DNA from 2 places in the Streptomyces sp. NPDC007025 genome. Region 2 is predicted to be linked to the other one. Evidence: predicted binding sites of a transcription regulator. Region 2 holds the regulator's gene; the other holds the start of a gene.

Region 1 (14,939 bases), on a different contig from region 2:
ACAGCGGGGTCCGCTTCGCCTACTCCAAGGCGACCGAGGGCACCAGCTACAAGAACCCCTACTTCGCCCAGCAGTACAACGGCTCCTACAACGTGGGCATGATCAGGGGCGCGTACCACTTCGCGCTGCCCAACTCCTCCAGCGGCGCCACCCAGGCGAACTACTTCGCCAGCAACGGCGGCGGCTGGAGCAAGGACGGCAAGACTCTGCCGGGCGTGCTCGACATCGAGTACAACCCCTACGGCGCGACCTGCTTCGGCCTGAGCAAGAGCGCGATGGTGAACTGGATCAAGGACTTCACCAGCACCTACAAGGCGCGGACCGGCCGCGACGCGGTCATCTACACCACCACGAGCTGGTGGACCCAGTGCACCGGCAACAGCAGTGCCTTCGGGAACTCCAACCCGCTCTGGATCGCCCGCTACGCCTCCTCGCCGGGCACCCTCCCGGCCGGGTGGGGTTTCTACACCTTCTGGCAGTACACCTCCAGCGGCCCGACCGTGGGTGACCACGACTACTTCAACGGGTCGATGACCCGTCTGAAGGTTCTGGCCAACGGAGGCTGAGCAGTTCCGTCATACCGCGCATGGGAGTGGCCCCCGCCGTCCGGCGGGGGCCACTCTGCGCCGGTCGCGGCCGTCACGCCGCGACCGGCGCCTCCCTCGCAGGTGCCTGCGCGGGTGTCAGCGCCAGCTCCAGGACCTGGCGGACGTCGGAGACCGGGTGGACGTCGAGGCCCTCCAGCACCTCCGCCGGAACATCGTCCAGGTCGGGCTCGTTCCGCTTCGGAATGACCACCGTGGTCACCCCGGCCCGGTGCGCCGCCAGCAGCTTCTGCTTGACGCCACCGATGGGCAGCACCCGGCCGGTCAGCGACACCTCACCGGTCATCGCCACCTCGGGCCGCACCTGGCGACCGCTCAGCAGCGAGGCCAGAGCCGTGGTCATGGTGACACCGGCGCTGGGGCCGTCCTTGGGCACGGCGCCCGCCGGTACGTGCAGGTGGATACCGCGCTCCTTCAGATCGCCGACCGGCAGTTCCAGTTCCGCGCCGCGGGAGCGCAGGTAGGACAGGGCGATGTGCGCGGACTCCTTCATCACGTCGCCGAGCTGTCCGGTCAGGGTCAGCCCGGAGGCGCCGGTCTCGGGGTCGGCCAGCGACGCCTCGACGAAGAGCACGTCGCCCCCGGTGCCGGTGACGGCCAGTCCGGTCGCCACGCCGGGCACCGCGGTGCGCCGCTCGGCCGGGTCCTGCGCGGCCTCGGGGGTGTGCCGGGGACGGCCGATCAACTCGCGCAGCGCGTCCACCCCGACGCTGTAGGGCAGTTCCGCCTCGCCCAGTTGGTGCTTGGCCGCGACCTTGCGGAGCACCCGCTGCACGGACCGCTCCAGCGAGCGGACGCCTGCCTCCCGGGTGTACTCCGCGGCGAGCTTGCGCAGCGCGGGCTCCTCGATGACGACCTCGCCGCTCTCCAGTCCGGCCCGCTCCAGTTGCCGGGGCAGCAGGTGATCGCGGGCGATGGTGACCTTCTCGTGCTCGGTGTACCCGTCGAGTTCGACGACCTCCATCCGGTCGAGCAGCGGCTGCGGCACGGCCTCCAGGACGTTGGCGGTGGCCAGGAAGACGACGTCGGACAGGTCGAGCTCGACCTCCAGGTAGTGGTCCCGGAAGGTGTGGTTCTGCGCCGGGTCCAGCACCTCCAGCAGCGCGGCCGCCGGGTCGCCCCGGAAGTCGGAGCCGACCTTGTCGACCTCGTCCAGCAGCACGACCGGGTTCATCGATCCGGCCTCCTTGACGGCCCGGACGATCCGGCCCGGCTGGGCACCGACGTAGGTGCGCCGGTGGCCGCGGATCTCCGCCTCGTCCCGGACGCCGCCGAGCGCGACGCGGACGAACTTCCGGCCCATCGCACGGGCGACGCTCTCGCCGAGCGAGGTCTTCCCGACCCCGGGAGGTCCGGTCAGTGCCAGCACCGCTCCGCCGCGGCGTCCGCCGACGACACCGAGTCCGCGCTCGGCGCGCCGCTTGCGGACGGCGAGGTACTCGGTGATGCGCTCCTTGACGTCCTGCAGACCGGCGTGGTCCGCGTCCAGCACGCTCTGGGCGCTGGTGATGTCGTAGGCGTCCTCGGTGCGCTCGTTCCAGGGCATCTCCAGGACGGTGTCGAGCCAGGTGCGGATCCAGCTGCCCTCGGGCGACTGGTCGCTGGAGCGCTCCAGCTTGTCGACCTCCTTGAGGGCGGCCTTCTCGACCTCCTCGGGCAGTCCGGCGGCCTCGACGCGGGCACGGTAGTCCTCGCCCTCGTCCTCCGGGTCGCCGTTGAGCTCGCTCAGCTCCTTGCGGACCGCGTCGAGCTGGCGGCGCAGCAGGAACTCGCGCTGCTGCTTGTCCACCCCTTCCTGGACGTCCTTGGCGATGGACTCGGCCACGTCCTGCTCGGCCAGGTGCTCGCGCAGCGCACCGATGGCGAGCCGGAGCCGCTCGACGGGGTCGATGGTCTCCAGCAGCCGCAGCCTCTGCTCGATGGACAGGAACGGGGAGTAGCCCGCGTTGTCGGCGAGCTGGCCGGCGTCGTCGATCTGCTGCACCCGGTCCACGACCTGCCAGGCGCCGCGCTTGCGCAGCCAGTCGGTGATGAGTGCCTTGTACTCCTTCATCTGCTCGGCGACCTGGCCGGGCTCGGGGGCTCCCCGGCCGGAGGCCGGGGAAGGGTCGGGCACGGTCTCGGCGACGGGCGTGCCCTCGACCCACAGGGCTGCCCCGGGCCCGGTCGTCCCGGTACCGACGCGGATCCGGCGCAGTCCGCGGATCAGCGCCCCGGGGTCGCCGTCCGCGAGGCGGCCGGTCTGCTCCACCCGGCCCTCGACGCCGATCTCCGCATAGCTGCCCTCGATCCTCGGGACGAGCAGCACGCGCGGCTTCTCCCCGTCGGGCGCGTCCGAGGCGGCGGACTTCGCGGCATCGACGGCGGCCCGCACATCGTTGTCCGAGAGCTCCAGCGGCACCACCATTCCCGGCAGCACGACACCGTCCTCGGCGTCAATGGGAAGCACGGGCAGGGTGAGCGGTGTGGACTCCAGGGACTCAGCAGCCATGATCTCTCCCTAGGCAGGCAAGTTGAGTAATACACGCTCAATGCTTTTGAGGCTGCTGATGTTCCCCGAGGAGAGGGAGGACGTGTTCGCCGTGAGCGATCGTCCCGGCCCCCGGCACGAGCGGCGACCGCCCGGCCCCCCGCGGCTGCGCCCGTCGGCGCCGGGACGCGTACCCCGCCGCACCACCCGGACGTGGCGTGGACAGCGCACGGCGGACGGGCAGCCCCGCGGAACGCCCCGCCCCGGGGTGCGATTGACGTGATCATTCTCATCGGATCGCCCCGGCCGTCCTACGCTGCTCCCATGTCGAACCCCGCGACCGCCGTGTCCCGCTCAGCCGCCCCGGAGGAGACAGTCACCCTCGAGCGGCGCTCGGGCCCGTACGGCGAGGTGGTCCTGCGGCAGCGCGGTGCACACTTCGAGATCATCGCCAACGGCTGCTTCCTGATGGACACCTCCGACGGCCGCTCGGAACGGCTGCTGGTGCGTGCGGCCCTGGACGAGCTCTCCCAGGGCGGGGAGGACCACGCCGGGCGGACCGTGACTCCCTCCGAGCCCGCGGACGGCCCGGACCGCCCCGCCGGCCCGCGGCTGCTCATCGGCGGCCTCGGGGTCGGCTTCTCGCTGGCGGAAGCGGCGGCCGAGCCGCGCTGGGGCCGGGTGACGGTCGTCGAACGGGAGCCCGCGATCCTGGACTGGCACCGCGGCGGACCGCTCTCCGGCATCTCCGGACCGGCGCTGGCCGACCCGCGCACCGAACTGGTGGAGGCCGACCTGGTGGCTTACGTGCGTCGGGCCGCCGAGACCGGGCCGCGCTTCGAGGCGCTGTGTCTGGACATCGACAACGGCCCGGAGTGGACGGTCACCGACGGCAACTCCACCCTCTACTCCCCCGCCGGGCTGACCGCCTGCCGCGCGGCTCTGGCACCCGGCGGGATCCTTGCCGTGTGGTCGGCCCAGCCGTCGTCCGCATTCGAGGGATCTCTGCGCAATGCGGGCTTCTGCCGCGTTCGGACGGATGAGATCCCGGTCGCCCGAGGCGTCCCCGACGTGGTCCACTTCGCGGCCCGACCGGCGTAGCCGAGGCCCGTAGCAGGCCCTTACGCTGCTGTCCCAGGAAAGCCGGAAGAGCCACAGGGGCGGGGTCGCATGGACCAGAAGAACACCACTCAGACACCTGGCGGCGCTGCCGCCGCGACCACCCCGGGCGCGCAGCGCCGCATCCTCGTCGTGGAGGACGACCCCACCATCGTGGACGCCCTCGCGCGGCGGCTGCGCGCCGAGGGCTTCCAGGTGCAGACCGCGGGGGACGGACCCGCCGCGGTGGACACCGCCGAGGCCTGGCAGCCGGATCTGCTGGTGCTGGACGTGATGCTGCCCGGATTCGACGGCCTGGAGGTCTGCCGCCGGGTGCAGGCCCAGCGGCCGGTGCCGGTGCTGATGCTGACCGCGCGGGACGACGAGACGGACATGCTGGTCGGTCTCGGCGTGGGCGCCGACGACTACATGACCAAGCCCTTCTCCATGCGCGAGGTCGCGGCCCGCGTGCATGTGCTGCTGCGCAGGGTCGAGCGGGCCACTCTGGCCGCGCACACGCCGCGCAGCGGCATCCTGCGGCTCGGGGAGCTGGAGATCGACCACGCGCAGCGGCGGGTCCGGGTCACCGGCGAGGACGTGCACCTGACACCCACCGAGTTCGATCTGCTGGTGTGCCTGGCCCACTCACCCCGCGCGGTGCTCTCGCGCGAACAACTGCTGGCCGAGGTGTGGGACTGGGCCGACGCCTCCGGCACCCGCACCGTCGACAGCCACATCAAGGCGCTGCGCCGCAAGATCGGCGCGGAGCGGATCCGCACCGTGCACGGAGTCGGCTACGCGCTGGAGACGCCGGGCAACCCGGATGGCGCGCCGGCACCGGTCACGGGCGCCGCGGCGGAGAGTTCCTGACGGCCGGAGGGCGGAGCGAGGTGTCCGTTTCCGTGTCCGTCTCCCTCCGGGCGCGCACCCGCTCGTGGGTGCGCCGGATCGTCCGCTTCCTGGGCCGTGCGCTGGTCCGCTGCCGCAGGGCGGCGGCGCGGCAGGGCGCCGAGGCCTGGTCCCAGCTGTGGGAAGGCCTGCGGCCGGTCGACCCGTACCGGTCGGTGAAGGCGGCACTGGGCTGGCTGGTGATCGTCTCCGTGGTGATCACCACGCTGCTGGCGCTCTTCGCCGTGCAGTCGGCGACCGAGCTGCGCGTCATCACGATCATCTCCATCGTGGCCTCGCTGCTGATCACCCAGTTCGTGGCGCAGTCGCTGACCGCGCCGCTGGACGAGATGAGCAGCGTGGCCAAGGCGATGGCCGGGGGCGACTACTCCCGGCGGGTGCGCGGCGAGCGGCGTGACGAGTTCGGTGAGCTGGCTGCGAACTTCAACCGGATGGCGGCCGACCTGGAGGCCGTCGACCAGCACCGCAAGGAGCTGGTGGCCAATGTCTCGCACGAGCTGCGCACCCCGATCGCGGCACTGCGCGCGGTGCTGGAGAACGTGGTGGACGGGGTCTCGGAGGCCGATCCGGAGACGATGCGCACCGCTCTGTCGCAGACCGAGCGGCTGGGCCGGCTCGTGGACCACCTGCTGGACCTCTCCCGGCTGGACAACGGAGTGGTTCCGCTGGGCTCGCGGCGCTTCGAGGTGTGGCCGTATCTGGCCGGGGTGCTGAAGGAGGCCAACATGAGCAAGGGCTCGGGCCACTACCGCAAGGACGTCCATCTGCACCTGGACGTCTCCCCGCCCGAGCTGCGGGCCTACGCGGACCCCGAGCGGCTGCACCAGGTCGTGGCCAACCTGATCGACAACGCCGTGAAGCACAGCCCGCAGCACGGCCGGGTCACGGTGCGGGCCAGGCCCGGCGCGGCCGCCGAGGGCGACGGGAGCCTGGAGGTGGAGGTGCTGGACGAGGGGCCCGGCATCCCCGAGGCGGAGCGGGACCGGGTCTTCGACCGCTTCAACGGCACGCACAGCACCGAGTCGGCCACCGGGCGCAAGGGGGGCGGGATCAGCCCGGGAGGCGGCACCGGGCTGGGGCTGGCGATAGCCCGGTGGGCGGTGGAACTGCACGGGGGCCGGATCAGAGTGGCCGAATCTCCCCGCGGTTGCCGGATCCAGCTCACCCTTCCGGGGACGAGTGAGCCGCAGGTTTGACGTAGCCTCGCAGGTGAAACCCCGCAGACGCGAAATAGGGGCTGCCCGGTTCCGGTGCCGAGGCGGAACCGGGAGTGATTCCCGCCAAATTCCGCCCCGAAACCGCCGCCGCGATGTGATGTACGTGACCAAGAGCGGCCCGGACTCCACCAATCGTCCGGAGAGGCGTAGCCTTTATTTCCGCTGTCCACCACCTAAGGAAGCGGAAGAGGGCGGTTGCCGCCGTGTCGTCACAGTCCCCCAACAGCTCATCGAGCACCACCACGGAACGGAAGGACGGTCCGGGCAAGGACCCCGGCCCGTCGTTCGGCCCGAACGAGTGGCTCGTCGACGAGATCTACCAGCAGTACCTCCAGGACCCGAACTCGGTAGACCGAGCCTGGTGGGACTTCTTCGCTGATTATCAGCCGGAGTCCTCCGACGGAAGCACGGCGCCGAACAGCGCGGGCACCCCCCGGGACAACGCCCCGGCGCCAGCCAAGGCCGCCCCGGCCCAGCAGTCGGCCGCGTCCGGACAGGCCGCGGCACAGCCCGCCGGGGCACCCGCGCCGGCGCAGGCCGCCGCGCCGAAGCAGGCCGCCGCACAGCCGAAGCAGGCACAGCCCGCGCCGAAGCAGGCCGCGCCCGCCAAGCCGGCGGCGCAGCAGCCCGCGCAGTCGGGCGGCGCGAAGGCGGCGGAGGCGGAGAGCGCCGAGGGACCGGAGTACGTAGCGCTGCGCGGCCCCTCAGCGGCCGTGGCCAAGAACATGAACGCCTCGCTGGAGCTGCCCACGGCCACGTCCGTGCGCGCGGTCCCGGTGAAGCTGCTGTTCGACAACCGCATCGTCATCAACAACCACCTCAAGCGCGCCCGCGGCGGCAAGGTGTCCTTCACGCACCTGATCGGCTACGCCATGGTGCAGGCGCTGAAGGCGATGCCCTCGATGAACCACGCGTTCACCGAGAAGGAGGGCAAGCCCACTCTGGTCAAGCCGGACCACGTGAACCTGGGCCTGGCCATCGACCTGGTGAAGCCGAACGGCGAGCGGCAGCTCGTCGTGGCGGGCATCAAGAAGGCCGAGACGCTGACCTTCTTCGAGTTCTGGCAGGCGTACGAGGACATCGTCCGCCGCGCCCGGAACAACAAGCTGACGATGGAGGACTTCTCCGGCGTCACCTGCTCGCTGACCAACCCCGGCGGCATCGGCACCGTGCACTCCGTGCCCCGCCTGATGCCGGGCCAGGGCCTGATCATGGGCGTCGGCGCGATGGAGTACCCGGCGGAGTTCCAGGGCACCTCGCAGGACACCCTCAACCGGCTCGGCGTCTCCAAGGTGATGACGCTGACCAGCACCTACGATCACCGCGTCATCCAGGGCGCGGCGTCGGGCGAGTTCCTGCGCCAGGTGGCCAACCTGCTGCTGGGCGAGAACGGCTTCTACGACGAGATCTTCAAGGCGCTGCGCATCCCGTACGAGCCGGTGCGCTGGAACCAGGACATCGACGCCTCGCACGACGACGACGTCACCAAGGCGGCGCGGGTCTTCGACCTCATCCACTCCTACCGGGTGCGCGGCCACATCATGGCCGACACCGACCCGCTGGAGTACAAGCAGCGCAAGCACCCCGACCTGGACATCACCGAGCACGGGCTCACCCTGTGGGACCTGGAGCGGGAGTTCGCGGTCGGCGGCTTCGCCGGCAAGTCCATGATGAAGCTGCGCGACATCCTGGGCGTGCTGCGCGACTCGTACTGCCGCACCACCGGCATCGAGTACATGCACATCCAGGATCCCAAGCAGCGCAAGTGGATCCAGGACCGGGTCGAGCTCCAGCACGTCAAGCCGGAGCGCGAGGAGCAGCTGCGCATCCTGCGCCGCCTGAACGCCGCCGAGGCGTTCGAGACGTTCCTGCAGACGAAGTACGTGGGGCAGAAGCGGTTCTCGCTGGAGGGCGGCGAGTCCGTCATCCCGCTGCTGGACGCGGTGATCGACGCGGCCGCCGAGTCGCGGCTGGACGAGGCCGTGATCGGCATGGCGCACCGCGGCCGGCTGAACGTGCTGGCGAACATCGTGGGCAAGCCCTACGCGCAGATCTTCCGGGAGTTCGAGGGCAACCTCGACCCGAAGTCGATGCACGGCTCCGGCGACGTGAAGTACCACCTGGGGGCCGAGGGCGTCTTCACCGGCCTGGACGGCGAGCAGATCAAGGTCTCGCTCACCGCCAACCCGTCCCATCTGGAGGCCGTCGACCCGGTCCTGGAGGGCGTCGCACGCGCCAAGCAGGACATCATCGGCAAGGGCGGCACGGACTTCACTGTGCTGCCACTCGCCCTGCACGGCGACGCGGCCTTCGCGGGCCAGGGCGTGGTGGCCGAGACGCTCAACATGTCGCAGCTGCGCGGCTACCGCACCGGCGGCACCATCCACGTGGTCATTAACAACCAGGTCGGCTTCACCGCGGCCCCCGAGTCGGCGCGCTCCTCGATGTACTCGACGGACGTCGCCCGCATGGTCGAGGCGCCGATCTTCCACGTGAACGGCGACGACCCGGAGGCCGTCGTCCGCGTGGCGCGGCTGGCGTTCGAGTACCGGCAGGCGTTCAACAAGGACGTGGTCATCGACCTGCTCTGCTACCGGCGCCGCGGTCACAACGAGACCGACAACCCGAAGTTCACCCAGCCGCTGATGTACGACCTGATCGACCGCAAGCGCTCGGTGCGCAAGCTCTACACCGAGTCGCTGATCGGCCGGGGCGACATCACGCTGGAGGAGGCCGAGCAGGCGCTCCAGGACTTCCAGGGCCAGCTGGAGAAGGTCTTCACGGAGGTCCGGGACGCCACCTCGGCGCCGGCACCGGCCGAGGTCCCCGCGCCGCAGGCGGAGTTCCCGGTGCACGTGGAGACGGCCATCAGCCAGGAGGTCGTCAAGCGGATCGCCGAGTCGCAGGTCAACATCCCCGAGCGGGTCTCGGTCCACCCCCGGCTGACGCCGCAGCTCCAGCGGCGCGCGCAGATGGTCGAGGACGACACGATCGACTGGGGCATGGGGGAGACGCTCGCCATCGGCTCACTGCTGATGGAGGGCACGCCGGTCCGGCTGGCGGGCCAGGACTCGCGCCGCGGCACGTTCGGCCAGCGGCACGCCGTGCTGCTGGACCAGAACACCGGTGACGACTACACGCCGCTGCTGTACCTCTCCGACGACCAGGCCCGCTACAACGTCTACGACTCGCTGCTGAGCGAGTACGCGGCGATGGGCTTCGAGTACGGCTACTCGCTGGCCCGCTCGAACGCGCTGGTGATGTGGGAGGCGCAGTTCGGCGACTTCATGAACGGCGCCCAGACGGTCATCGACGAGTTCATCTCCTCGGCCGAGCAGAAGTGGAACCAGACCTCCGGGGTCACCCTGCTGCTGCCGCACGGCTACGAGGGCCAGGGCCCGGACCACTCCTCGGCCCGGATCGAGCGGTTCCTGCAGCTCTGCGCGCAGAACAGCATGACGGTCGCGATGCCGTCCCTGCCCTCCAGCTACTTCCACCTGCTGCGCTGGCAGGTGCACAACCCGCACCACAAGCCGCTGGTCATCTTCACCCCGAAGTCGATGCTGCGGATGAAGGCGGCGGCCTCGAAGACGGAGGAGTTCACCAGCGGCGGGTTCCGCCCGGTCCTCGGCGACACCATGGTCGACGACGGCAGTATCGATCCGGCCAAGGTCCGCAAGGTGGTCTTCTGCTCCGGCAAGGTCTACTACGACCTGGACGCCGAGCGGGCCAAGCGCGGGCTGACCGACACGGCGATCATCCGGCTGGAGCGGCTCTACCCGCTGCCCGGAAAGGAGATCCAGACCGAGATGGCGCGGTTCTCCAACGCCGAGAAGTACATCTGGGCCCAGGAGGAGCCGGCCAACCAGGGCGCATGGCCGTTCATCGCCCTGAACCTGGTCGACCACCTCGACCTGATCATCGGCTCGGAGCCGGTGCCGAACGCGGACCGGCTGCGCCGCGTCTCCCGGCCGTCCTCGTCCTCGCCCGCCGTGGGCTCGGGCAAGCGGCACGCGGAGGAGCAGGCGCAGCTCATCAAGGAGGTCTTCGAGATCTGAGCGGTCCTGCCGTACGAAGCCGAGGGCCCCGCCGCGCATCTGCGGCGGGGCCCTCGGCCGTGCCGGAGGCGGACCGCGTGCTGCTGCGGCGGCCCGGCCCCCGGCGGACGGGTCAGCCCAGGTACGGCTCGTAGTCCCAGTAGGGACGGGTGCGCTGGCGGGCGGCGAGCGTGTGGTGGTGCTGGGCGCCGAGCGAGTGGGTGAACCGCTCCAGAGCCGTGTTCTCCAGCGTGCGGGCCTCCTCGCGGCGGCGCAGCGAGCGCAGGTCGCCCGCGTGGGCGACCATGCACGACAGGGTGAGCGGATGGTCCTCGCCCAGTGCCCGCCGGGAGCGCTCCAGAGTGTCGCCGCTCAGCTCGTAGGCGTCCTCCAGGGCTTCGCTGAAGTTGCGGCCGCCGCTGGCGTTCAGGGCGCAGCCGAGGGTGGTGGGGTGGTCGGCGCCCAGCAGGGTGGTGAGGCCGGCCAGCGCCTGCTCGAACATGTTGAGCGCGCCGTCGCGTTCGCCCTCCGCCTGGAGCACCAGGCCCGCGTTGGACTGCATCGCGGTGGGGACCGGGTGCGCCTGGCCGAGCAGCGAGCGGAATCCGTCCTCCGCCTCGATCAGCAGTTCCCGGGCCAGGCCCACGTCCCCCTGCTCGCGCAGGAAGTTGCCGTAGTCGGTCAGCAGCGACAGCGTGGAGTAGTGGGTGCGGTTGTGCACCTTCTCGTGCTGCTCCAGCAGGAGCGCCATGGCGGTGGCGATGTCCTGGCCCGGGGCGCCCGCCCTGCGCTGGCACAGCAGCAGGTTGTGCCGGGCCATGAGGGTCTGCGGATGCTGCGCACCGAGCACCTGCAGGTGGAGCCGCATGCCGAGTTCCTGCCGGGCCAGCGCCTCCTGGTAGCGGCCCATCAGCCGCAGATCGCGGGCGCTGGCGTTGCCGGAGGCGAGGGTGTGCGGGTGCCGGGCGCGCAGTTCCTGCTCGCGTTTGCGGAGGGTGTCCAGGTCCGTTTCGTAGGCGTCCTCGTAGCGGCCCAGTAGCCGCAGGCCGACGGCCAGATTGTGCTGGGCGAGCAGGCTCGTCCACTCCAATGGGCCGTAGAGCCTACGGGAGACCTCGACCACCTGCTCCTGCAGCTGGAGCGCCTCGTCGTACTGCCCCAGCAGCCGCAGATCGGAGGCGAGGCAGCTGGTGGCGTCCATGACGGCCTCCTCGTGGAGGCCGTCGGCGTGCGGCATTCCGCGCAGCCGCTGCAGCCGGGCGCTGTCGAGTACCTGTGCCTCCCGGAAGCGGCCCCGCTGGCGCAGCAGATTGCCCTGGAGGGTGGCCAGGGCCAGCATCTGGTCCGCCGCCGGGTCCAGGAACGTCTCCCAGTCCGCGCGGATGCTCTCGGCCAGCTCGGAGCCGACGCTGTACTCGCCGCTGGCGAAGCAGTAGCGCAGACAGTTGAGCAGCATCTCCTGGACGCGGCGCTCCTTGCTGGCGGGTGCCGCCGAGGCCACCAGATGGGGCAGCATCTCGGCGTACCGGCCCCACTGACGGCTGTCGTTCGGCGTTCCCGGGTCGGCCTCGACCAGCAGCCGGTGCACGGTGTCGCGGTAGACCTCGTCCTCCCGCCCCCGGGTCAGCTCCCCGATGACGCTGTGGACCACCTGGTGCATGTGCACGGAGTCGTTCTGGTCGACGTCGCCCATCGCGGGCGTGCGGGCCTCGCGGGTGAGCACCGAGTAGTTGACGAGGGAGTCCAGGGCGCGGGACCAGCCGGAGCGGTCGCTGCTGAGCCAGCGCAGGCTCTCGGGGAGTTCGCCGGACGGGATGGCGCGGGCCAGGCCCAGCGGGATGCGGCCGGGGGCGAAGACCGAGCACAGGGAGAGCAGCTCGACGGCGCGCGGCTCGGACTTGCGCAGCTTGTTGAGCAGCATCGACCAGGAGGTCAGGGACGAGTACGGGTAGTCGTCCGGCATGGTGTTGCTCTCCAGCCGGGTGAGCCCGACACCGCGCACCATGCGCAGGTACTCGGGCACCTCCATGCCCTCCTCGCCCAGCCAGGCGGCGGCCTGCGCGAGCTGCAGCGGAAGGTCCTGGAACTCGCCCGCCACCTGGTCGGCCTGCTCGACGGTGATGTGCGGGGCACGGCGCATCAGGTAGCCGGTGGACTCGGCCCGGCGGAAGGCGCTGATCTGCTTGATGTCGGTGCCGGCCCGCCAGCTCTTGTTGCGGGAGGTGATCAGGACGTGCCCGCTGCCGCCCTGCGGGAGGTAGCCGGCCGCGTCCTCGGGCTCCTCCCAGCCGTCGAAGATCAGCAGCCAGCGGCCGGAGGGCTCGTTCCGGCGCAGCGCGTCGCGTACCGCGCGGACCCGCTCACCGACCTCCCCCGAGCTGTCGAGGCCGATCTCGGCGGCGAGCGCGCCGAAGGTGTCGCGCTGTGTGTTGCGCTGGTCGCAGTTGACCCACCAGACCACGTCGTAGTCGGGGGCGAAGCGGTGCGCGTACTCCGCCGCGATCTGCGTCTTGCCGATGCCGGCCGTGCCGACCAGGGTGCAGACGGCGGCGCCGTGCTCGGCGTCCATCAGCCGCTGCTGGAGGTCCCCGAGGATGACGTCGCGTCCGGTGAAGCGGCCGTTGCGGCGCGGCACCTCGCCCCAGACGGCGGGGGGATCGTTGGGGTAGCGGCTGGCGTAGCCGGGCTGCGGGACGGGCACCCGGCGGGGCCGCAACCCCAGCCGGTTCAGCAGCCGCCGCTCGGCCTCCTCCTCGCCGACGCCCCACAGGTTGACCGGCTCCAGTACGGCGGTGGCGGGCAGCAGTTCGCGGTTGGTGAGGTTGACGGCGGCGAACTCCTCGGCGTGCTCGGCCACGTAGCCGCGCAGCACGGCGTTCCAGTCGGCCTCGGTGCGCGGGCCGAGCTGGAGGAACAGATCGCTGATGACCAGCAGGACCCGTCCGGTGGCGAGCTGGAGGTCGCCGAGGGCTTCGTCCAGCGGCTGCTCGCGGTCCGGGTCCCAGCGCTGGAGCGTGGTGCGGTGCCCGTGGCTCTCCAGCCGGTGCGCGATCCAGTTGCCCCAGCCTCGGTGATAGCCGGGAAAGACCACCACGAAGTGCTCGGGCTCCCCTCCGGGCGGCCTGCCCCGAGCCGTTTCCCGCTGAGCGACCATGCCTGCGTTCTCCCTCGTCCAGCAGCCGTCGCCGCCCCCGCGGGCGACGTGTACGGCGAGATTACCCAAAGTGACCGTTCGTCAGCCTGTCTGCTGCGTTTTCCGCGTTGCCGGCCGGGTCACCGCGTTCCGCGTGCTCCGCGGCGCGGACGGCCGGCCCGCCCGGGGAGCCGAGCCGCTCGTGGCGGCGGCGCATGCCCTCCACGAACTCTGTGCCCTGCCGTGTGAGTTGACCAGAGCCCAGAAGGAGGAAAAGAGCGTGGTCGACCTGGGCCCGATAGTCCGCGGCGCGGCGCCGGGCGGCGGCGCGCTCGGCTGCCGGGGACGCGGCCCGGTCCGCGAGCCTGCCCCACAGGTCGGCGAGGGCCAGATGCGCGTAGGTGCCCTGCACGACGGCGCCCAGCGGTCTGGGATCGCTGCGCCAGCCCACCCGGTAGACGGCCTCGGCGGACTCGTGGTCGAGCCGTACGACCCCGCCCAGTACCGCCAGCTTGCTGTGCTGCACCTCGTGGACGAGCACCTCCGCCATCTCCTGCGGCGACTCCGGAAGGGTCGTCAGCACCGCCCAGGGCGCCGCCAGCCGGGTGGCGCTGGCCCGCCCGTCGGGCTTCCACCGGACGGGGACCACGGTCCGTACCAGGGCCGCCACCTCGGCGGCCCGCTCGGGGTCGGCGTCACGCAGCAGGGCCAGCGCCCGCGTCCACAGCTCCCGCCACTCGCGGGCCTCGCCGGGTGCCGTCACGGTGGTCGGCAGCAGGCCCGCGAGCCCGGCACGGCCCTCCTCCCGGGCGAGGTGCGGGTCACGGTCGTCCAGGACGGCGCGGCCGCCGGGCAGCCGGTTCAGTGGACGCCAGGGCCCGGCGGGCGGCACCTCGTGGCGCAGCAGGGCGCCCCGCGCCAGGGAACTCGGCGCCCCGTCCGGCGGGGCGAAGGCGACGGTGCCACCGTGTGCCGCGACCCGCACCCGGGGCGCCGCGCACAGATACGCGCCGAGTCCGGGAAGGGGGAGCCGTCCGGCGGACACCGGCAGGTCGAGCCGGAAGTCGGCCCCGGCCGCGAGGGCGACGGCGGCGGCGAGCGCGCCCAGGTCGGCGACGGCCGCCGCGAAGTCCTCCCCGGGCGGTGCGGCGAGCGCGTGCGCCAGCCAGTTCCCGGCCGCCGGGGAGCCGAGGGCGCGGCGTGCCGCGGCGGGGTCGAGTTGCTCGGCGTCCTCCAGCAGCGTCCAGTGCGCGTGCAGGGCGCGGGCCGCCGGGTCGGGGAGCGGGGCGCGCTCGGCCCGGGTCAGCAGGGTCTTGAGCAGGACGAGGCGTCTGCTGTGCAGCCAGCCCTCCAGCGCGGCGGCCTCTCCCGGTGCCGGTCGGGTCTCCCCCATCCGGCGCAGCCGGGGGTCCGGTATCTCAAGAGGGTTCATGGCGGCCCACGCCGTCTCCCGGGCCCGCGGGCGGGTCG
Region 2 (14,939 bases):
GCTTGGGGCTGTCCTTGCGGGTACCCGCGGGCAGTGGCTGGCCGAGCTTGACGAAGCGGTAGATCTGCGCAATGGCGCGGGCGAACAGCGCAACGCCGACCGCGGTGAGCAGCAGCGTGACGACGATCGCGGCGAGTTGCATAGCGGCTCCTCGGAGCACGGAGGCGGCGTTTACTAAGCAGTAACTTATCCAGTCCGTACGAGACTACCCACTTGTCGCCGCTCCCTGCACCGCGCACCCCGGTGATTTGCGTCGCCCCGCGCGGGCGGGTCGGCCCCGCGGGGGTCCTCGGCCCGGGGTGGAGTCGTCCGGGGGCCGTGGAGTCGTCGGTGCCGGGGGTCGCGCGCCGCTCCCGCGCCCCTCCTGGGTGGCGCTCGGAGCCTCCTTGCAAGCAGGTATGCGCGCACCGTAGTCATGGAGGTTGAGTCGGCCCGGCTCAAGCTTCTTGACGCATTCTCCCCGGTCGTGCACTCTTGAGTCAGCTTCACTCAAGACCAAGCTGGAGGAACCCGAAATGGCTCGTGCGGTCGGCATCGACCTGGGTACGACGAACTCCGTCGTCAGTGTTCTCGAGGGCGGTGAGCCCACCGTCATCACCAACGCCGAGGGCGCCAGGACCACGCCGTCCGTCGTGGCCTTCGCGAAGAACGGCGAAGTGCTCGTCGGCGAGGTGGCCAAGCGGCAGGCGGTCACCAACGTCGACCGGACGATCCGGTCGGTCAAGCGGCACATGGGTACCGACTGGAAGATCGGTATCGACGACAAGGAGTTCAACCCGCAGCAGATCAGCGCCTTCGTGCTGCAGAAGCTGAAGCGGGACGCCGAGTCGTACCTGGGCGAGAAGGTCGCCGACGCGGTCATCACCGTCCCGGCGTACTTCAACGACGCCGAGCGGCAGGCCACCAAGGAGGCCGGTGAGATCGCAGGCATGAACGTGCTCCGGATCGTCAACGAGCCGACCGCCGCGGCCCTCGCCTACGGGCTGGAGAAGGAGGACCAGACGATCCTGGTCTTCGACCTCGGCGGCGGCACCTTCGACGTCTCGCTGCTGGAGATCGGCGACGGAGTCGTCGAGGTCAAGGCGACCAACGGCGACAACCACCTCGGTGGTGACGACTGGGACCAGCGGATCGTCGACTACCTGGTCAAGCAGTTCCAGTCCGGCCACGGCGTGGACCTGGGCAAGGACAAGATGGCCCTCCAGCGCCTCCGGGAGGCCGCGGAGAAGGCGAAGATCGAGCTCTCCTCGTCCACCGAGACCACGATCAACCTGCCCTACATCACCGCTTCGGCCGAGGGCCCGCTGCACCTGGACGAGAAGCTGACCCGGGCGCAGTTCCAGCAGCTCACGCAGGACCTGCTGGAGCGCTGCAAGACGCCGTTCCACAACGTGATCAAGGACGCGGGCATCCAGCTCAGCGAGATCGACCACGTGGTGCTCGTCGGCGGCTCCACCCGGATGCCGGCCGTCGCGGAGCTCGTCAAGGAGCTGACCGGCGGCAAGGACGCGAACAAGGGCGTGAACCCGGACGAGGTCGTGGCGATCGGCGCCAGCCTCCAGGCCGGTGTGCTCAAGGGCGAGGTCAAGGACGTCCTGCTGCTGGACGTCACCCCGCTGTCCCTCGGTATCGAGACCAAGGGCGGCATCATGACCAAGCTGATCGAGCGCAACACCACCATCCCGACCAAGCGCTCGGAGACCTTCACCACGGCGGAGGACAACCAGCCCTCGGTGCAGATCCAGGTCTTCCAGGGCGAGCGGGAGATCGCCGCCTACAACAAGAAGCTCGGCATGTTCGAGCTGACCGGCCTGCCCCCGGCGCCGCGCAACGTCCCGCAGATCGAGGTCACCTTCGACATCGACGCCAACGGGATCATGCACGTCTCCGCCAAGGACCTGGGCACCGGCAAGGAACAGAAGATGCAGGTCACCGGCGGCTCCAGCCTTCCCAAGGACGACATCGAGCGAATGATGCGGGAGGCCGAGCAGTACGCCGACGAGGACCACAAGCGCCGCGAGGCCGCCGAGACGCGCAACCAGGCCGAGCAGCTCGTCTACACGACGGAGAAGTTCCTCAAGGACAACGAGGAGAAGGTCCCGGCCGAGACCAAGTCCGAGGTCGAGACCTCGCTGGAGGACCTGAAGGAGAAGCTCAAGGGCGAGGACACCGCGGCCATCCGCGAGGCGTCCGAAAAGGTGGCGGCCACCAGCCAGAAGCTGGGCCAGGCCCTCTACGCCGACGCCCAGCAGGCCCAGGAAGGCGGCGCCGAGGGCGGCGCGGCCGGTGCGGGCAAGGCCGAGGGCGGTGCCGGTGAGGACGACGTCGTGGACGCCGAGATCGTCGACGAGGACCAGAAGCCCAAGGACGGTGCGGCGTGACGGAGGAGACCGCGGGCTTCGGCAAGGAGTCCGACGTCCCCGCCGACGCCGGTGAGCCGAGTGACGCGGACCGGGCAGCCGCCTCCGACCAGGAGGCGGCGCCCGGGGCGCCGTCGGCCGGGGACGCCCAGCAGAGTGAGGGCGATGTGAGCGCACAGGACGTCTGGGAAGCGGAGGAGGGCGGCGACCAGGAGCGGGGCGAGCCCGCCGAGGGCGGCCCGGTCTCCGAGCTGGAGGCCGCCCGGAAGGCCCTGCACGAGCGCACCCAGGACCTTCAGCGGCTGCAGGCGGAGTTCCAGAACTACCGCCGCAGGGTCGAGCGGGACCGGGAGGCGGTCAAGGAGATCGCCGTCGCGAACCTGCTGACCGAGCTGCTGCCGGTGCTGGACGACATCGGCCGGGCGCGGGACCACGGCGAGCTGGTGGGCGGCTTCAAGTCGGTCGCAGAGTCGCTGGAGACCGTCGCGGCCAAGATGGGTCTGATGCAGTTCGGCAAGGAGGGCGAGCCCTTCGACCCGACGGTGCACGAGGCCCTGATGCACTCCTACTCTCCGGACGTCACGGAGACGACGTGCGTGCAGATCCTGCAACCCGGGTACCGAATCGGCGAGCGGACCATCCGTCCCGCGCGGGTCGGCGTGGCCGAGCCGCAGCCCGGTGCCGCGGGCGGCAAGGGCGAGGCCGGTGCCGAGGCGCCGGCGGCTGAAGAGGAGAACGGTGGCCCGGACGAGGGCTGACCGCGTGCGGGAGGAGGGACGTCGAGGATGAGTACCAAGGACTTCATCGAGAAGGACTACTACAAGGTCCTCGGCGTCCCCAAGGACGCCACCGAAGCCGAGATCAAGAAGGCGTACCGCAAGCTGGCCCGGGAGAACCACCCGGACGCCAACGCCGGCGACCCCAAGGCCGAGGAGCGCTTCAAGGACGCCTCCGAGGCGTACGACGTGCTCGGCGACGCCAAGCGGCGCAAGGAGTACGACGAGGCGCGCAGCCTCTTCGGCAACGGCGGCGGCTTCCGGCCCGGCGGCGGCGCGGGCGGGCCGGGCGGCGCCGGAACGTTCAACTTCGACCTGGGCGACCTGTTCGGCGGACAGGGCGGCGGCGGAGCCGGCGGACCCGGCGGACCCGGTGGTGCCGGGGGCTTCGGCGGTGGGCTCGGCGACGTCTTCGGCGGGCTGTTCAACCGCGGCGGCGCCGGTACCCGCACCCAGCCCCGGCGCGGGCAGGACATCGAGTCCGAGGTGACGCTCAGCTTCACCGAGGCGGTGGACGGGGCCACGGTCCCGCTGCGGATGTCCTCCAGCGCCGCGTGCAAGGACTGCGCGGGAACGGGGGACAAGAACGGCACCCCGCGGGTGTGCCCCACCTGCGTGGGCACCGGGCAGGTCTCCCGGGGCACGGGCGGCGGCTTCTCGCTGACCGACCCGTGCGTGGACTGCAAGGGCCGCGGCCTGATCGCGCAGGACCCCTGTGACACCTGCAAGGGGTCCGGCCGGGCGACCAGCTCGCGCACGATGCAGGTCCGCATCCCGGCGGGCGTCACCGACGGGCAGCGCATCCGGCTGCGCGGCAAGGGCGCTCCCGGCGAGCGGGGCGGCCCCAACGGCGATCTGTATGTCGTCGTCAACGTGGACAAGCACCCGGTGTTCGGCCGCAGGGGCGACAATCTGACGGTCACCGTTCCGGTCACCTTCCCGGAGGCCGCGCTCGGCGGCGAGGTGAAGGTTCCCACGCTGGGCGGTCCGCCGGTCACCCTGAAGGTCCCGCCGGGTACGCCGTCCGGGCGGACGATGCGGGCCCGGGGCAAGGGCGCGGTCCGCAAGGACGGCACCCGCGGCGATCTGCTGGTGACGGTGGAGGTCGCGGTGCCGGTGGCGCTGGACGACGAGGCGAAGGACTCCCTGGAGTCCTACCGGGACGCGACGGCGGGTGAGGATCCGCGGGCCGCGTTGTTCAAGGCAGCGAAGGGAGACTGAGGTGGACGGCCGGGACGGACGCAGACGCTTCGCGGCCGGGCGCTCCGCGGCGTACGAGCTGACGGACGAGTCTCCCGTCTACGTCATCTCGGTCGCAGCGCAGCTCTCGGGGCTGCACCCGCAGACCCTGCGGCAGTACGACCGGCTGGGGCTGGTCTCGCCCGACCGTACGCCCGGGCGGGGCCGCCGCTACTCGGCCCGCGACATCGAGCAGCTGCGCGAGGTGCAGCGGCTCAGTCAGGACGAGGGCATCAATCTCGCCGGTATCAAGCGGATCATCGAGCTGGAGAACCAGGTCACGGCGCTCCGGCAGCGGGTGGCCGAGCTGTCGGCCGCGGTGGAGGGCGCCGCGGCGGCGATGCAGCAGCGGGAGGCCCAGGTGCACGCCTCCTACCGGCGCGATCTGGTGCCCTACGAGGATGTGCGCCAGTCCAGCGCGCTGGTGGTCTGGCGGCCCCGGCCCCGGGAGTGACCCGGGCCAGGCACCCGGCGGCCACCGCGCCGGGGCGGTCACTGCCGCCGGGACCGGCCCCGGAAGCGGGTGCGGGGCGGGGCCGCCCGGCCTGCCGCTGCTACTTCGCGAAGCCGTAGGAGAGCAGCTTCTTCGCGTCCTTCGTGCGGTTGGCGGACGAGGAGGCGGCCAGCACGGTGCCGATCACGGTTTTGCCGCCCCGCTTGGCGGCGAAGACCAGGCAGTACTTCGCCTCGGGGCCCGAGCCGGTCTTGACGCCGAGCGCTCCGGAGTAGCCGCCCAGCAGCGGGTTGGTGTTGCGCCAGTTCATGTACCGGTAGCCGCCGCTCCTGGTGACCGTCTTCTGTTTGGTGGAGCGGGTCTTCACGATCGAGCGGAAGGTCGGGGAGCGCATCGCGTCGCGGGCGAGCTTGGTCAGATCGCGCGGGGTGGAGTAGTTGCGGCCCTTGCCGATGCCGTCGAACGAGTCGAAGTGCGTGTTCTTCAGGCCGAGGCCGCGGGCGGTGGAGTTCATCGAGCCGATGAAGGACTTCACCCGCGCGGAGCGGGTGCTGCCCTTGCCGAAGGTGTCGGCGAGTGCGTAGGCGGCGTCGCACCCGGAGGGCAGCATCATCCCGTAGAGGAGCTGGCGGACGGTGACCTTGTCGCCGACGATCAGCCGGGCCGAGGAGGCGGTGTTGCGGACGATGTAGTCGCTGTACGCCTTCCGGATGGTGACCTTCCGGGAGAGGTTCAGGTTCTTGCGGGCGAGTACCACCCGGGCAGTCATGATCTTGGTGGTCGAGCCGGTGGACCGCCGGGTGTCGGCGGCCTTGGTGTAGAGGCTGCTGCCGGTGCCGCTGTTCATCACGTAGCCGCCCCTGGCGGTGACGGACGGCTTCTTGGCGGCCGTGGCCGCGGGGGCCGGGGCCGTGCGGGCGGTGGTCGGTGCGGTGGCCGCGGGGGCCGCCGCGGCGGCCGGGGCGGTCAGTGCGGCTGCCGTCAGGACGGCCGAGGAAGTGACCATCACCGTGGCGACACGGTGGGTGCCAGCAATGCCGATCTTCACTCTGTCAGCTCCAAATGCCGCTGCCGAGCGGCTCGTTGGGCGATTTTCCGGGCCGGGGCGGCCGGGAACCAGGAAGGATCGTAGACGTTTTTAGGTTGAGTGGAATAGACTCAACTTGTTGCATGCTATGGGTAGCAAGTGCCGGTGATCGGGGCGCAGGGGCGCCAGGGCACGGCACCCGCAGCCAGCACCGGAGGAGGACGCAGGACAGTGGACGCGGAGCTGACCAACAAGAGCCGGGACGCCATCGGCGCGGCCAACGACCGGGCGGTGAGCGACGGGCACCCCGACATCACCCCGGCCCATCTGCTGCTCGCCCTGCTCACGGGCGAGGACAACGAGAACATCCAGGATCTGATCGCCGGCGTCGAGGCCGACCAGGCGGCGCTGCGCTCGGGCGCCGAGCGGCTGCTCGCGGCCCTGCCCACCGTGCAGGGCCAGACGGTGAGCCGGCCGCAGGCCGACCGCGACCTGCTCGCCGTCATCGCCGACGCGGCCCAGCGCGCCAAGGACCTCGGCGACAGTTTCGTCTCCACCGAGCACCTGCTGATCGCGCTGGCGGCCAAGGGCGGCGCCACCGGTGAGCTGCTCGAACAGCAGGGCGCCGACGACCGGAAGCTGCTGGACGCCTTCAGCGCGCAGCGTGGCAGCCGGCGGGTCACCAACCCGGACCCCGAGGGCACCTACAAGGCCCTGGAGAAGTTCGGCACCGACCTGACCGCCGCGGCCCGGGACGGCAAGCTCGACCCCGTCATCGGCCGGGACCAGGAGATCCGCCGGGTGGTGCAGGTGCTCTCCCGGCGCACCAAGAACAATCCCGTCCTCATCGGCGAGCCCGGCGTCGGCAAGACCGCCGTCGTCGAGGGGCTGGCCCAGCGGGTGGTCAAGGGCGACGTACCGGAGTCGCTGCGGAACAAGCGGCTGGTCGCCCTCGACCTCGGTGCCATGGTGGCGGGCGCCAAGTACCGCGGCGAGTTCGAGGAGCGGCTCAAGACCGTGCTCTCCGAGATCAAGGAGAGCGACGGCCAGATCATCACCTTCATCGACGAGCTGCACACCGTCGTCGGAGCGGGCGCGGGCGGCGACTCGGCGATGGACGCGGGCAACATGCTCAAGCCGATGCTGGCCCGCGGCGAGCTGCGGATGGTCGGCGCCACCACGCTGGACGAGTACCGCGAGCGGATCGAGAAGGACCCGGCGCTGGAGCGCCGCTTCCAGCAGGTGCTGGTCGCCGAGCCGAGTGTCGAGGACTCCATCGCGATCCTGCGCGGGCTCAAGGGGCGGTACGAGGCGCACCACAAGGTGCAGATCTCCGACAGCGCGCTGGTGGCCGCCGCCGCCCTCTCGGACCGCTACATCACCTCCCGCTTCCTCCCCGACAAGGCCATCGACCTGGTGGACGAGGCGGCGTCCCGGCTCCGGATGGAGATCGACTCCTCACCCGTGGAGATCGACGAGCTCCAGCGGTCCGTCGACCGGCTCAAGATGGAGGAGCTGGCCCTGGACAAGGAGACCGACCCCGCCTCCGTCGAGCGGCTGGAGCGGCTGCGCCGTGAGCTGGCCGACAAGGAGGAGGAGCTGCGCGGGCTCACCGCCCGCTGGGAGAAGGAGAAGCAGGGCCTCAACCGGGTCGGTGAGCTGAAGGAGACGCTGGACGAGCTGCGCGGCCAGGCCGAGCGCGCCCAGCGCGACGGCGACTTCGACACCGCCTCCAAGCTCCTCTACGGCGAGATCCCGGCCGTCGAGCGGGAGCTGGCGGCCGCCACCGAGGAGGAGGAAGAGGCCAAGAAGGAGATCGCGGCGGGCCAGGCCGACAAGGACAGCAGGATGGTCAAGGAGGAGGTCGGCTCGGACGACATCGCCGACGTCGTCGCCTCCTGGACGGGCATTCCGGCCGGCCGGCTGCTGGAGGGCGAGACGCAGAAGCTCCTGCGGATGGAGGAGGAGCTCGGCAAGCGGCTGATCGGGCAGCGGGAGGCGGTGCGCGCGGTCTCCGACGCGGTGCGCCGCAGCCGGGCCGGTATCGCCGACCCCGACCGCCCCACTGGCTCGTTCCTGTTCCTGGGTCCCACCGGCGTCGGGAAGACGGAGCTGGCCAAGGCGCTTGCGGACTTCCTCTTCGACGACGAGCGGGCCATGGTCCGCATCGACATGAGCGAGTACGGGGAGAAGCACAGCGTCGCCCGGCTGGTCGGCGCGCCGCCCGGGTACGTCGGCTACGAGGAGGGCGGCCAGCTCACCGAGGCCGTGCGGCGCCGCCCCTACAGCGTCGTCCTGCTGGACGAGGTGGAGAAGGCGCACCACGAGGTCTTCGACGTGCTGCTCCAGGTCCTCGACGACGGCCGGCTCACCGACGGCCAGGGCCGCACCGTCGATTTCCGCAACACCATCCTCATCCTCACCTCCAATCTGGGCAGCCAGTTCCTGATGGACCCGCTGGAGAAGGAGGAGGAGAAGCGCGAGCAGGTGCTCGCCGCGGTCCGGTCCGCCTTCCGGCCCGAGTTCCTCAACCGGCTGGACGACCTGGTGGTCTTCTCCGCGCTGGCCGGGGACGAGCTGCGGCGGATCGCCCGGCTCCAGGTCGACGCGCTGCAGGCCCGCCTCGTCGAGCGGCGGCTGACGCTGGACGTCACCCCCGCCGCGCTGGACTGGCTCGCCGCCGAGGGCAACGACCCGGCCTACGGTGCCCGGCCGCTGCGCCGCCTCGTCCAGACCGCCATCGGCGACCAGCTCGCCCGGGAGATCCTCGCGGGCGAGGTACGCGACGGCGACACCGTGCGGGTGGACCACGTCGAGGGGTGGGAGGGCCTGGTGGTGGGCTCGGCCGCCGGAGCGGCCGCGGGCGCCTGAGTCCCCTCGGAGGGGCCGGCCGCCGGCCCCTCCGCAGCTGCCTACCGCATCCCCGGGCCCGGCACCCCGGACAGCGCGGCCCGCCCGGCCGCCCCGGGCATTCCGGGGCGTCGGTGCCGGAACCGGTGAAACGGTGAAAGGGTGGCGGGGTGCCGCACGCAGCGGGCGCCGCCCCTCCGCTGCCTCCGGCCGGGCCGCACCCCCAGGGTTGTCACCGCGGGGGGCCCGTGCGGGAGGATGACCGAAGCCGTATGAAGGGAACACCCACGTGAGCATCGACCCGTCCTCGATCCCGAACTTCGGGGGCCAGCCCGAGGAGCCGGAGGAGTCCGGTCCCACCGGACCGATCATCCCCGACCAGGACCTCGTCAAGCAGCTCCTGGACCAGATGGAGCTGAAGTACGTCGTCGACGACGAGGGAGACCTCGCGGCGCCGTGGGAGGAGTTCCGCACCTACTTCATGTTCCGGGGTGAGGCGGAGCAGCAGGTCTTCTCGGTCCGTACGTTCTACGACCGGCCGCACACCATCGAGGACAAGCCCAAGCTGCTGGAGGCCATCGACGACTGGAACCGCCGCACCCTGTGGCCCAAGGTCTACAGCCACACCCACGACGACGGCAGCGTCCGGCTGATCGGTGAGGCGCAGATGCTGGTGGGCACGGGCGTCTCGCTGGAGCACTTCGTCTCGTCCACGGTCAGCTGGGTGCGTGCCAGCATCGAGTTCGACAAGTGGCTGGTGGAGCAGTTCGGCCTGGAGAAGGACATCGACTCCTCCGAGGGCGACGGCGGCGACGCGTAACGGCGTCGGCACCCCGAGTTCCCGAAGGGCCGGGCGCATCCTGGGGATGCGCCCGGCCCTTCGCCTGTCCGCTTCCCCGGAGCCCGGCCCGCACCGTGCCGGTGCCCGCTCCCCGGCTCCTCGCCCCGCTCCTTCGGCTCCCGTTCCCCGGTGCCCGCCGGACCCCTGACACCCGTCAGGTACCGCGCGGCATCCCGAGCCGGGAGACTCCCCGGACCGGCGCGCGGGACCCGCGGAACGGGGGGCGGGTGGTCAGTCGGCGCCCGCCACACCCCGCAGCCGCCGCGCGGCCTCGTCCAGCACGTCCTCCCGCTTGCAGAACGCGAAGCGGACGTAGGGGGCGCCCTCTGCCGCGTGGTCGTAGAAGACCTGGGTGGGGACGGCGACGACGCCGACGCGCTCGGGGAGGGCGAGGCAGAAGGCGACCCCGTCGGCGGCGCCGAGCGGGCGGATGTCGGTGGTGATGAAGTAGGTGCCCTGCGGGCGGTGCACCGCGAAGCCCGCTTCCTCCAGTCCGCCGGCCAGCAGGTCCCGGCGGCGGCGCAGGCCCTCGCGCAGGTCGGTGTAGTAGCTGTCGGGCAGTGCCAGGGCCTCCGCGACGGCGTACTGGAAGGGGCCCGCCGACACGAAGGTCAGATACTGCTTGGCCGCGCGTACGGCGGTCACCAGGGCGGGGGTGCCGGTGACCCAGCCGACCTTCCAGCCGGTGAAGGAGAACGTCTTCCCGCTGGAGGAGATGGTGACCGTGCGGTCCCGCATCCCGGGGAAGCCCGCCAGCGGGTGGTGCGCGCCGTCGAACACGAGGTGCTCGTAGACCTCGTCGGTGACGGCGAGCAGGTCGCGCTCCACACACAGTTCGGCGACGGCGGCCAGCTCGTCGCGGCGCAGCACGGTGCCGGTGGGGTTGTGCGGGGTGTTGAGGAGGAGGAGCCGGGTGCGGTCGGTCACGGCGTCCCGCAGTTCGTCCAGGTCGAGGTGGTAGGCGCCGTCCCGGGGGCGCAGGGTGACGGGCACCCGGGTGCCGCCCGCCATCGCGATGGAAGCCGCGTAGGAGTCGTAGTACGGCTCCAGGGCGATGACCTCGTCCCCGGGTTCGACCAGCGCCAGCAGCGAGGCGGCGATGGCCTCGGTGGCGCCCGCGGTGACCAGTACCTCGGTGTCGGGGTCGTAGCGCAGGCCGTAGAAGCGCTGCTGGTGGTCGGCCACGGCCGTGCGCAGTTCGGGGATGCCGGGACCCGGCGGGTACTGGTTGCCCCGGCCGTCCCGCAGGGCACGGACCGCGGCCTCCCGGACCTCCTCGGGGCCGTCGGTGTCCGGGAAGCCCTGGCCCAGGTTGATCGCGCCGGTCCGGACGGCGAGCGCGGACATCTCGGCGAAGATCGTGGTGCCGAACCCGGCGAGGCGGCGGTTGAGCAGCGGGCGCCCTTGGCCGGACTCCGTCCGGGTGGCGTCCGCGGCCCCCGGCGCTCCCGGGGCGGCGGCGTGGCCAGCAGTCATGGCAGCCATCCTCCGGCAAGCTCTGGTCTTCCTCAACCCGGCATTGCCCACCCGCGGCAGCGGGCAGGAGCCGACTACGCCTGCGGACGGCAGCACGGTTGCACGAGAAGGGAATTGCCGTTCACAGAACTTCGAGGGGGAAGCGCTCATGTCCCAAGTTCTGGTGTTCGTCGGCATCGTCACCGCCTTCGCCCTCGTCGCGGTGCTCGCCAGGCCGGCCCTCTCCGGCCGCCCGCGGCGCCGCCCGCCCCGCGGCGGCTCCCGGCGGGCCGGAGGCGGCCGCGGCAACCGCAGCGCGTACGACGGCGACATCCCGACCGGCGGCGGCCCCGTGTACGAGGGTGGCGTTTCGCAGGGCGGGGACACGTCGGGCGACGGCGACACTTCGTACGGCGGTGACGGGTCGTACGGCGGTGACGGGGCGTTCGGCGACGGCGACTGAAGCGCTCGCGCGGCCGGCGCGCGACGTGGCCCGCGCCCGGTCTCCGTGGCTCTGCGCCCTGCGCCCTGCGCCCTGCGCCCGCGCCCGGTCTCCGTGGCTCTGCGCCCGCGCCCGGACGACCGCGCCTCTGCCCCGCCTCCGGGTGCTCCGCGCCCCGCGGTGCCCCGCTCCGCAGCTCCGCGGGTGCTCGGTGTTGGTGGAGCGAGAAGGGAACACATGACCTCATCCATACCTATGGGATGGAAATCCGTAGAACCTGGGTAAAAGCGCTGTGGGTACGGCGTTTCCGTGATTCGGTGAATCGTGAACTGTCGTCCCCGCGCCTCCTGGTCCCCGGCCCGGAGGCGCGGGAGATCGAGGGGTGGGGCGGCCCACTCCTCCCTGCGTGCTTGCGGAGCCGACCCATGCTCACCACTTTGAACACCGCCTACACCGACACCCGCGCGCACGACCTCGCCTGGGACCTGGGTCGTGCGCCGCTGCCCGCACTCGCCTGCATGGACGTCGAACTGGACGGCAGCCACGTGCAGTTGCGACTGTTGGGCGCCTCGCACCAGGTCCTGCTCGGCGACGAATTCGGCGGGTGCTGTGAGACCGTCGCCTGCCTGCCGGGCAGCAGTACCCCGCTCCCGCTGGGCGTCTCCAAACGCTTCACGGGGTGGGAGTACGAGTTCGCGGCCCGCGTCGAGCGGCTGTCGCCCAGCTCGTTCTCCGGGCGCGCGCAGGAGTTGCTGGCGCTGGTCGCGGATCACCCCAACGGATTCGCGGGGACGTTCCCCGGGGCGCCGAGCGCCTTCACCGCGCTGCTGGTCCAGCGGCACGAGGGGCAGATCCGCTGGCGCACCTGGCATTCCTATCCGCAGGAGGGGTCGTTGGTCTCGACCCGGACCCGGGTGGCCACCCGGGCGCGGAGAGGGACGGGCGGAGCCCCGGGGCCGGAGGGGGCCTCCGTGATCCCGCTCCGCCGCGGTCCGGCCATGGCCTGAGGCGATCCGGCGCGGCGCACGGCCCGGTACGGCCCGCGCGGCGCGGCCCGGGACGGCTCGGCGCGCGGTGCGCCGCGCACCTCTCCGGGCCCTGCCCGGTGGGGAGACCGACCACCCCGGAAGCACTCATGTGAGTGACCTAAGGTGTCTATGATGTGACGTAGCGTGCACCCATGATCGACCGTCCACCGCCCTCCGTGGAGAGCCCGCGGCTGCCCGTCCCCGCGGGGTTCGGGCGCGGCCTCGTCCTCGCCTCGGTGTTCGTGTGTGCGGCCTGCGGTCTCGTCTACGAACTCGAACTGGTCGCCGTGGCCTCCTCGCTGGTCGGGGACTCGGTCACCCAGGCGTCCGTCGTCCTGTCCGTCATGGTCTTCGCGATGGGTGTCGGCTCGCTGCTGGCCAAGCGGTTGCGCTGCCACGCCGCCGCGGGCTTCGGCTGTGTCGAGGCGCTGCTCGCGCTGGTCGGCGGCGGCTCGGCGATGGGGATGTACGCCTCCTTCGCCTGGCTGGGCGGAGCCCGGGTGGCGCTGGTCGTCATCTCCTTCACCATCGGCGTGCTGATCGGCGCGGAGATGCCGCTGCTGATGACCCTGATCCAGCGGATCCGCGCGCAGGACCCCGGCGGAGCCCTCGCCGACCTGTTCGCAGCCGACTACGTGGGGGCGCTGGTCGGCGGGCTGACCTTTCCGTTCCTGCTGCTGCCGCTGGCCGGGGAGTTGACCGGCGCGCTGCTCACCGGGGTGGTGAACGCGGTGGCCGGAGGTCTGGTCGTGCAGTGGCTCTTCCGCCACGATCTGACCGGCCCGGTGCGCCGCCGGCTCCTGGCGGCCAACGGCTGCGTACTCCTCCTGCTGCTCGCGGGCACGGCGTTCGCCGGGCCGTTCGAACACGCCGCGCGGCAGGCGGTGTTCGGCGAGGACGTCCGGGTGGCCGTGCGCACCGACCGGCAGGAACTCGTCCTGACCGGCGGCGCGACCCGCGGCGAGTGGCCGGCGGCGGGCGAGCTGCGGCTGTTCCGGGACGGTGCGCTGGTGCTGCGGGGCCGCAGCGCCCGCGCCGAGTACCGGGCCCTGGTCCGGCCCGCGCTGTCCGGCGGCCCGCGCGCCCGGGTGCTGGTCGTCGGTGGCGGCGACGGGGTCGCGCTGCGCGAGGTGCTGCGCTATCCGGAGGTGCGCGAGGTCACGGTGGTGGGGAGCGACCCCGGTGTCGTCCGGCTCGCGCGGCGGGATCCGGGGCTGCGCGCCCTCAACGGCGGAGCCCTGGAGGACCGGCGCGTGCGGTTCGTACGGGCCGACGCCTTCGACTGGCTGCGGGACCGGGTGCGCTCCGGGGCCGCCCCGTTTGATGTGGTGGTCTCCGCGCTGGCCGCCCCGCGGGTCGCCGGTCCCGAGCTGTACTCGCAGGAGTTCTACGGTCTTGCCGAACGCCTGCTCGCCGAGGAGGGGCGCCTCGCCGTGCGGGCGGGCGCGCCCGCCGAGCGGGCCCGCGCCTTCTGGACCGTGCACGCCACCCTGCGGGCCGCCGGGCTGAGCCCCTGCCCCTACCCGGACGCCGCCGAAGACGGCGGGTTCCTGCTGGCCCGGCACGCCCGGCCCGCGCCGCAGGACTGCGAACTGCCCGGGGGCCGGACCGTCTCGCTGCCGGAGGGCGATCCGCAGGCCCGTCCCTCCACGCTGATGCACCCGCGCTATCCGGGCTGACCGGGCCGGCCGCGCCGGGCCGACCGGCTGACCGTGCCGCTTCCGGCCCGAGGTGGGTGGTCCCGCCCAACACGGGTGCGGGAAAGATGCGGCCCGGTCATATGTGCGCCGCACCGCTGGGTAATAGGCTCCGGCCCATGGAGCACGAGGTGTACGTACCGCTTTCCGTCGGCTCGGTGCGGGCCGCCCTCACCGACAGCGCCCGTGTCGCCCGCTGCGTGCCCGGCTTCCAGCAGGAGCAGCAGGAGCAGGCCGACGAGCGGGGGGCCGACCGGGTGGCCGGCCGGCTGAAGGTCCGGATCGGCGGCTCGACCATCACCTACCGCGGCGCTCTCACCCTCACTCCGCACGGTGGCACCGGCCCCGCGGCGGCTCCCGACGCGCTGGAGCGGCTGGAGGTCGAGGGCAGCGGCGGCGAGGCCCGTGGTGCGGGCACCGTCGAACTCGCGCTCTCCGTCGAGCCCCGGTCGGCCGACGACGGCGAGGGCACCGCGCTGGTCTGCGTCGGCACGGTGACCGGTACCGGCAGGCTCGCCGCGTTCGAGCAGAAGACGGCCACGTCGGCGGGGGTGCGGCTGCTCGACAGGTTCGCCGCGGCCCTCGGCGACAGCATCCGCGCCGAACCGCCCGCGGGCAGTCCGGAGGCGGAAGCGTCCGGTGGCGGGTCCGGCGACGGTGGACCGGAGGGCCGCGAGGGCCCGGTCGCGGGCGGTATCGGCGCACCCGGCGACAACGAACGGGCGATCCCGGGGATCCCGGAGCCGGAACCGGAGCCGGAGCGCACCCCG

What was found. The regulator HspR, encoded in region 2, represses chaperone genes until heat shock. The targets are predictions, from matches to a motif close to TTGAGNNNNNNNNNCTCAA.
Region 1: lon (endopeptidase La) is a predicted target of HspR. The motif match lies at 3,119-3,137, and genes of this name have one in related genera.

Annotation. Positions count from the first base shown of each region.
Region 1 is NZ_JBIAFT010000022.1:16,070-31,008, reverse strand. It holds gene ACFYMO_RS31105 (lysozyme) at 1-566, shown strand, start outside; gene lon (endopeptidase La) at 640-3,096, opposite strand; gene ACFYMO_RS31095 (spermidine synthase) at 3,400-4,176, shown strand; gene ACFYMO_RS31090 (response regulator transcription factor) at 4,246-5,043, shown strand; gene ACFYMO_RS31085 (HAMP domain-containing sensor histidine kinase) at 5,133-6,278, shown strand; gene ACFYMO_RS31080 (multifunctional oxoglutarate decarboxylase/oxoglutarate dehydrogenase thiamine pyrophosphate-binding subunit/dihydrolipoyllysine-residue succinyltransferase subunit) at 6,503-10,357, shown strand; gene fxsT (FxSxx-COOH system tetratricopeptide repeat protein) at 10,470-13,490, opposite strand; gene ACFYMO_RS31070 (aKG-HExxH-type peptide beta-hydroxylase) at 13,552-14,901, opposite strand; gene ACFYMO_RS31065 (hypothetical protein) at 14,888-14,939, opposite strand, start outside.
Region 2 is NZ_JBIAFT010000005.1:69,931-84,869, reverse strand. It holds gene ACFYMO_RS11410 ((Fe-S)-binding protein) at 1-142, opposite strand, end outside; gene dnaK (molecular chaperone DnaK) at 516-2,381, shown strand; gene grpE (nucleotide exchange factor GrpE) at 2,378-3,118, shown strand; gene dnaJ (molecular chaperone DnaJ) at 3,146-4,357, shown strand; gene ACFYMO_RS11390 (heat shock protein transcriptional repressor HspR) at 4,359-4,829, shown strand; gene ACFYMO_RS11385 (serine hydrolase) at 4,930-5,877, opposite strand; gene clpB (ATP-dependent chaperone ClpB) at 6,088-8,727, shown strand; gene ACFYMO_RS11375 (YbjN domain-containing protein) at 8,996-9,526, shown strand; gene ACFYMO_RS11370 (pyridoxal phosphate-dependent aminotransferase) at 9,779-11,023, opposite strand; gene ACFYMO_RS11365 (hypothetical protein) at 11,172-11,465, shown strand; gene ACFYMO_RS11360 (DUF2617 family protein) at 11,870-12,451, shown strand; gene ACFYMO_RS11355 (spermidine synthase) at 12,625-14,151, shown strand; gene ACFYMO_RS11350 (hypothetical protein) at 14,289-14,939, shown strand, end outside.